Regions from separate parts of the Streptomyces sp. bgisy100 genome, predicted to be linked through region 1. Evidence: riboswitches for the same ligand, from Rfam matches in the RefSeq annotation. Region 1 holds a riboswitch; each other region holds the start of a gene.

The links. A riboswitch is a leader RNA that binds a small molecule or an ion and turns the genes downstream of it on or off. The one in region 1 is predicted to bind glycine.
Region 2: another riboswitch for glycine. It lies ahead of gcvP (aminomethyl-transferring glycine dehydrogenase); the one in region 1 lies ahead of gcvP (aminomethyl-transferring glycine dehydrogenase).
Region 3: another riboswitch for glycine. It lies ahead of gcvT (glycine cleavage system aminomethyltransferase GcvT); the one in region 1 lies ahead of gcvP (aminomethyl-transferring glycine dehydrogenase).

Annotation. Positions count from the first base shown of each region.
Region 1 is NZ_JBYITE010000070.1:20,190-22,431, reverse strand. It holds glycine riboswitch at 80-175, shown strand; glycine riboswitch at 181-265, shown strand; glycine riboswitch at 678-772, shown strand; glycine riboswitch at 773-870, shown strand; gene gcvP (aminomethyl-transferring glycine dehydrogenase) at 923-2,242, shown strand, end outside.
Region 2 is NZ_JBYITE010000030.1:84,904-87,145, forward strand. It holds gene gcvP (aminomethyl-transferring glycine dehydrogenase) at 1-767, opposite strand, end outside; glycine riboswitch at 956-1,051, opposite strand; gene AC3EQ1_RS20465 (PRC-barrel domain-containing protein) at 1,166-1,543, shown strand; gene AC3EQ1_RS20470 (DNA polymerase IV) at 1,459-2,242, opposite strand, start outside.
Region 3 is NZ_JBYITE010000025.1:70,416-72,657, reverse strand. It holds gene AC3EQ1_RS18255 (AAA family ATPase) at 1-520, opposite strand, end outside; glycine riboswitch at 664-769, shown strand; gene gcvT (glycine cleavage system aminomethyltransferase GcvT) at 928-2,061, shown strand; gene gcvH (glycine cleavage system protein GcvH) at 2,231-2,242, shown strand, end outside.

The sequences.
Region 1 (2,242 bases):
CCGAGCAGACCCTTGACGGCGGTGTTCCGCTGCCCGTACGTTGCCTCCCGAAGGACCCGACAACCACATACACCGCTGACGATTCTGCGCGGGAGAGCCACGTCATCCGATGACATGGCGCCGAAGGAGCAAATCCTCCCCGGAAACTCTCAGGCCTCGATACCGCGTGGCGGAGGCGGACTCTGGAAAGCAGGCGCTCACGCGTCTCGCCCACGGTGCAAGCCGCGGACATCCCCGCGGTGAAGCTCTCAGGCCCATGACAGAGGGGGAGGCTCACTCGCCGCGCGGGCTCCTGCCCGTGCTCGACCCGAGGACGTCTCCATGGCTGCCGTTCCCCCGCCGCCGCTCCGGCCGGCGACCACACCCGGATCACCTGCGCCACTGCCGCGAGCGTGTCGGCGTCCGGCCCGGTCCTGTCCATGACGGTGAACCGCGTCGGCCGCGTCCTCGTCTCCGCGGGGCTTGCCCGATCGGTGCCCGCACGGCCTGCCCGATAGGTCTCCGCGCGGCCCGTCCGACCGCTCTCCGCACCCCTGTCCGATGGCCGGCCTGACCGGGCCGTCACCAGGGCCGTCAGGGCGCCGACCGCCCTGACCCCGCCATGCCCCCGGCCTCACCGCCGGGCCCGAGTACTCCCGGCCTCACCGCCGGGCCCGACAACTCCACATCGCGCTGTTCGAACCGAAGCGGGAGAGCCCTCGCCCATCCCGGCGGGGCGCCGAAGGAGCAACTCTCCCCAGAATCTCTCAGGCCCAACTACCGCTTCGGCGAGGCGACTCTGGAAAGACAGGACGTCATGTCCTGCGCCCACGGTGCAAACCGCCCGACCCGGTGGTGAAGCTCTCAGGTACCGATGACAGAGCGGGGAGGCCGCCCGTCCACGGCACCGCGATCGCGGTGCCCCCACAGGGAGCCTCCCACCATGACCTTTCCCGAGTCCTCCGCGCCGGGTGCGTTCGTCACCCGTCACATCGGTGTCGACGACGCCGACCGCACCAGGATGCTGGCCGAAGTCGGCTATCCGACGCTCGCCGCCCTCATCGACGCCGCCGTCCCGAGCGGCATCCGGAGCACGTCCGGCCTGAACCTGCCGCCCGCCGCCACCGAGTCCGAGGCACGCTCCGAACTGCAGGAGCTCGCGGACCGGAACACCGTGGCCGTCCCGATGAACGGACTGGGCTACCACGCGACCACCACACCCGCCGTGATCCGGCGCAACGTGCTGGAGGACCCGTCGTGGTACACCGCCTACACGCCCTACCAGCCGGAGATCAGCCAGGGCCGGCTCGAAGCACTGATCAACTTCCAGACCATGGTCGGAGACCTCACCGGACTGCCGACCGCCAACGCGTCGCTGCTCGACGAGGGCACGGCGGTCGCCGAGGCCGTCACGGTCATGCGTCGCGTCGCCCGCAAGGGCCGCCCCCGCGTCCTGGTCGACCGCGACACCCTGCCGCAGACCCTCGACGTCCTGCGCACGCGTGCCGCCGCGGTCGGCGTCGAGGTCGTCGAGATCGACGTCGCCGAACCGCTCCCGGAGGACGACTTCTTCGGGGTGGTGCTGTCCTACCCCGGCTGCTCGGGAGCCGTCCGCGACCTGCGCCGGGTGACCGCCGCGGCGCGGGAGCGTGGGGCGCTGGTCACGGTGGCCGCCGACCTGCTGGCGCTCACGCTGCTCGTACCGCCGGGGGAGTACGGTGCCGACATCGTCGTGGGCTCGTCCCAGCGGTTCGGTGTCCCGCTGTTCCACGGCGGGCCGCACGCGGGCTACATCGCGGTCCGTGAAGGGCTCGAACGCCACCTGCCCGGCCGGCTCGTGGGCGTGTCCGTGGACAACGCCGGCCGGCCGGCGTACCGCTTGGCGCTGCAGACCCGCGAGCAGCACATCCGCCGCGACAAGGCGACCTCCAACATCTGCACGGCGCAGGTCCTGCTCGCCGTGGTCGCCTCGATGTACGCCGTCTACCACGGCCCCGACGGCCTGACCGCGATCGCCCGACGGACGCACCGGCACGCCACGCTCATCGCCGCGGGTCTGCGGGACAGCGGGGTCACGGTGGTGCACCGGGAGTTCTTCGACACCCTGCTCGTACGGGTCCCCGGCCGCGCCGAGGAGATCGTTGCGGCCGCGCACGACCGAGGGCTGCTGCTGCGGCTGGTGGACGGCGACCACGTCGGCGTCTCCTGCTCCGAGGCCACCTCCCCGGACCATGTCCGCCGCGTGTTCGCCGCCTCCGGCGCG
Region 2 (2,242 bases), on a different contig from region 1:
AGGAGGTCGGCGGCGACCGTGACGATCGCGCCCAGCTCATGGGCCCGCTCGATGACCGGGCGCAGGTCGCGCACCTGCCCGGAGGCACCCGGGTACTGCAGCAGCACACCGAAGACACCGCGCTCGGCGACGTCCGCCGGGATGCCCTCGGAGAGGTCGGCGACGACGACCTCGACACCGGTCGGCTCGGCGCGGGTCTCGATGACGGCGATGGTCTGCGGCAGACAGTCGGCGTCGATCAGGAAGACGCCGTTCTTCACCTTGCCGACCCGGCGGGACAGCGCCATGGCCTCGGCGGCGGCCGTGCCCTCGTCGAGCAGCGAGGCGCCCGAGGTGGGGAGCCCGGTCAGGTCCGCGACGACGGTCTGGAAGTTCAGCAGCGCCTCGAGGCGGCCCTGCGAGATCTCCGGCTGGTAGGGCGTGTACGCCGTGTACCAGGCGGGGTTCTCCATCACGTTGCGGAGGATCACCGGCGGGGTGAAGGTGCCGTGGTAGCCGAGACCGATCATCGGCGCCAGCACCTCGTTGCGCTCGGCGAGGCCGCGCAGCTCGGCGAGGACCTCCGCCTCGGTGCGGGCGTCCGGCAGGGCCAGCTCCCCGGCGTTCTTGATCACGTCGGGGACGGCGGCGGCGGTGAGCTCGTCCAGGGAGCCGTAGCCCACCTGGGCGAGCATCTTCGCCTGCGCCCCGCTGTCGGGTCCGATGTGGCGCTGCTCGAAGGGAGTGCCACGTTCCAGCTGGGAGAGTGGGATGCGATCGGCGGTCATCTGCGGAGGCCTCCTGGTCGACGCGACCTGCGAGGGGCACCACGGCACGGGTGCCCGGACGGCCTCCCCCTCTGTCATCTCGACCTGAGAGCTTCACCGGTCCGCCGGGGCGGTCCGGTTTTCACCGTCGGTGAGGAGGGGTTCCGGCGCAATACACGGCCGATGCCCGCCCTGCTTTCCAGAGTGACCTCGTCCGTGCGGTACGTGTGCCTGAGAGATTCCGGGGAGGATTTGCTCCTTCGGCGCCTCCTATTGCTGCTGGAGGACTCTCCCGCACGGGGTCTGCAGCCATTTGCCAGCGTACCAGTGGCTCTCCGGGCCGGTCGCTCGAGTGGCCGAGGGGCGGAATGTGCCCTTTCGTAGTTCTCGTAGAGGATCTGCGAACAGCGGGAGGGACCGTGCAGACCGATATCGATCCGCGGAGCCTGATCGGCCGCAAGGCATTCGACCTCGACGGAGCGAAAATCGGCACCGTGGACGAGGTGTATCTGGACGACGCGACCGGCCTCCCGGAATGGGCCGCGGTGCGCACCGGCCTGTTCGGGCGCGACGCCTTCGTCCCGCTGGAGCCCAGCGAGATCGTCGACGACACCCTGCGCGTCCCCTACCACCGCGCGCTGATCAAGCGCGCACCCGACTTCGGCGTGGGCCGCCATCTCTCGCCGGAGCAGGAGCTGCAGCTCTACCACCACTACGGGCTCGACGCCACGTCCCCGGAGGACGGGCCTGACCCCGACGACCAGGACTTCGGGCGGCTGGCGGGCAACGACGACTGACCGCCCGCACCGGTCGCCTCCGGCCGGCCCTCCGGGGCAGCGGCCTCCCCCGGGCCGCCGGGTGTCAGCGGCAGGGGCTCGGACGGCTCCAGGTCCGGGTCGTCGACGGGGAAGGTCCGCACCCGGCCCGGCGCCGACCAGGGCTGCTCGAACCGCACGGTGACCCGGCCCACTCCGCTGCCCTGCACCCAGCCTGGCCCCAGCTCCGCATGGCGCACATCGTGCCCCGGCACCCAGCGGCGCGCCGGCTCCACCGCGATCTCCCCCGCTTCGGGCGCCACCGGAGCGGGCCCCGTCGGCGGCTCCTCGGCCCGCTCCCCGTCCGCGGCGGCCGCGGCCGCCTCCAGCGCCGCGGCGGCCTCTGCCGTGGCGGCCTGGGCGAACAGGTCCTCCTGCGTGAAGTCGGCCAGCCCCGTGACCCCGACGCCCAGCAGCCGCACGCCCCCGGTGGTGTCCACGAGCTCCAGGAGCCGCGCGGCGGCCTCCCGGATGACCGTGGGGTCGTCGGTGGGGCCGCGCTGGGTCTCGGACCGGGTCAGCGTGGAGAAGTCGTACCGCCGCACCTTGAGCACGACCGTGCGGCCGGACCGCCCGGCCGCGCGCAGGCGCTGCACACAGCGCTCCGCCAGGCGCACCACCTCGGCCCTGACCTGCGCCCGGTCGTGGAGATCGACGTCGAAGGTGTCCTCGACGGACACC
Region 3 (2,242 bases), on a different contig from region 1:
CCCGCGGCTCCACGTCGAGCAGCGCCAGGTGCAGGGAGCGGCCGCGCCGGCGCGCGTCGCGGGCCAGCCAGCGGCGCACCCAGGCGAGGCTGCCGCAGTCGTGCACCACGACGCTGTCGCCGGAGCGCAGCGCGCGGCGCAGCCCGGCGTAGTGCGCCAGGCGGACGAGGGGGCGGTAGACGGCGTACGGGAGCAGCGCGGGCATCCTGCGCTCCCAGCGGTCCCGGGTGTCCTGCGAGTCCACCCGGTGGACCCGGGCCCCTGCGTGCTCCGGGGCGCCGGCCGCCCGCCGGATCAGGGTGCTCTTGCCGCTGCCGGGCAGGCCGGAGACGACGAGCACGTCCCCGGCGGGGTAGCGCAGCGCGGCGGCCGGGCGCCCGCGCAGCTCCGTGGTGCCGGCCAGGCGGCCGGGGCGGACGACGCCCGGGGCGGCCGGGGCGGCCGGGCCCGTCTGGTGGGGCACCGCGCCGAGCCCGACCCCCGAGGCTGTCGCAAACGTTCCGTGGCTCTGCACCGTGATCGTCCTCCCAGGTCCGGTCACTGCGGCTGCCGCAGAGTTTCAAGAAAAGGTAATGCCATACAACCGCCTTATCCCCCGCCCGCAGGGTCCGAAAGTGTCACAGGCGTGCAATGATGTGCGCGCAAACTCCATACCGGCCGCTTGTAACCCGCGCGGGAGAGTCTCCGGACCGGCAGTGTGCCGGGCGCCGGAGCGCCGAAGGAGCAAGTCCTCCCTTGAATCTCTCAGGCCCCGTACCGCGCAGGCGAGGCACATCTGAAAAGCGGGCCGCCGTGGAGCGGTCCCACCCAAGGTGCAAGCTGTGACCCGCCTGCCGGGTCGTGGCGAACCTCTCAGGTTCCGATGACAGATGGGGAGGCTGTGTTGTTGTCGACAGAGCCTCGCCACCCTTGCTTGGGAGCCTGAACATGACCGATGCATCACGCCGTACCGCCCTCGATGCGCTGCACCGCGGGCTCGGCGCCACCATGACCGACTTCGCCGGCTGGGACATGCCGCTGCGCTACGGCAGTGAGCGCGACGAGCACCTGGCGGTGCGGACCCGCGCCGGACTCTTCGACCTCTCCCACATGGGTGAGATCACCCTGACCGGCCCGGAGGCCGGGGCGCTGCTGGACTACTCCCTGGTCGGCAATCTCTCCGCGCTCGCTCCCGGCCGCGCCCGCTACACCATGATCTGCGACGACCGGGGCGGCATCCTCGACGACCTGATCGTCTACCGGCTGGCCGACGAGGAGTTCATGGTCGTCGCCAACGCCTCGAACGCGCAGGTCGTACTGGACGCGCTGACCGAGCGCGCGGCCGGCTTCGAGGGGGCCGCGGTGCGGGACGACCGGGAGGCGTACGCCCTGCTGGCCGTCCAGGGCCCGGAGTCCCCCGGCATCCTGAAGTCGCTGACCGACGCCGACCTGGACGGGCTGAAGTACTACGCCGGTCTGCCCGGCACCGTGGCCGGCGTGTCCGCGCTGATCGCCCGGACCGGCTACACCGGCGAGGACGGCTTCGAGCTGTTCGTGGCGCCCGGTGACGCCGAGGCGCTGTGGCAGGCGCTGACGGAGGCGGGCAAGGACGCGGGCCTGGTGCCGTGCGGCCTGTCCTGCCGGGACACCCTGCGCCTGGAGGCGGGCATGCCGCTGTACGGGCACGAGCTGACCACGGACACCACCCCGTTCGACGCGGGGCTGGGCCGGGTCGTGAAGTTCGAGAAGACCACCAACGACGGCCGCTTCGTGGGCCGTGAGGCCCTTGAGGCCGCGGCGAAGCGGGCCGAGGAGGCCCCGCCGCGCAAGCTGGTCGGCCTGATCGCCGAGGGCCGCCGGGTGCCGCGCGCCGGGTACCCGGTGGTGGCCGCCGGCTCCGGCACCGTGATCGGCGAGGTCACCTCGGGCGCCCCCTCGCCCACCCTGGGCAAGCCCGTCGCCATCGCCTATGTGGACGCCGAGTACGCCGCGCCCGGCACCGAGGGGGTCGCGGTGGACATCCGCGGCAGCCACGAGCCGTACGAGGTCGTCGCCCTGCCGTTCTACAAGCGGCAGCGCTGACGTCTGCGCCGGCGGCGCGCCGACGTCGCGGCCTGTCCGCGCTCCCGACGGGCACCGTCACCGGCCGGTCACCCACCGCCGACCGGTTGTCGGGAATCTCTCGTCACCGCCGTCCCATCTGTCAAGACCCGGCACCACAGCACGCCCCCTCATCCAGGAGAATCAGGTCATGAGCAACCCC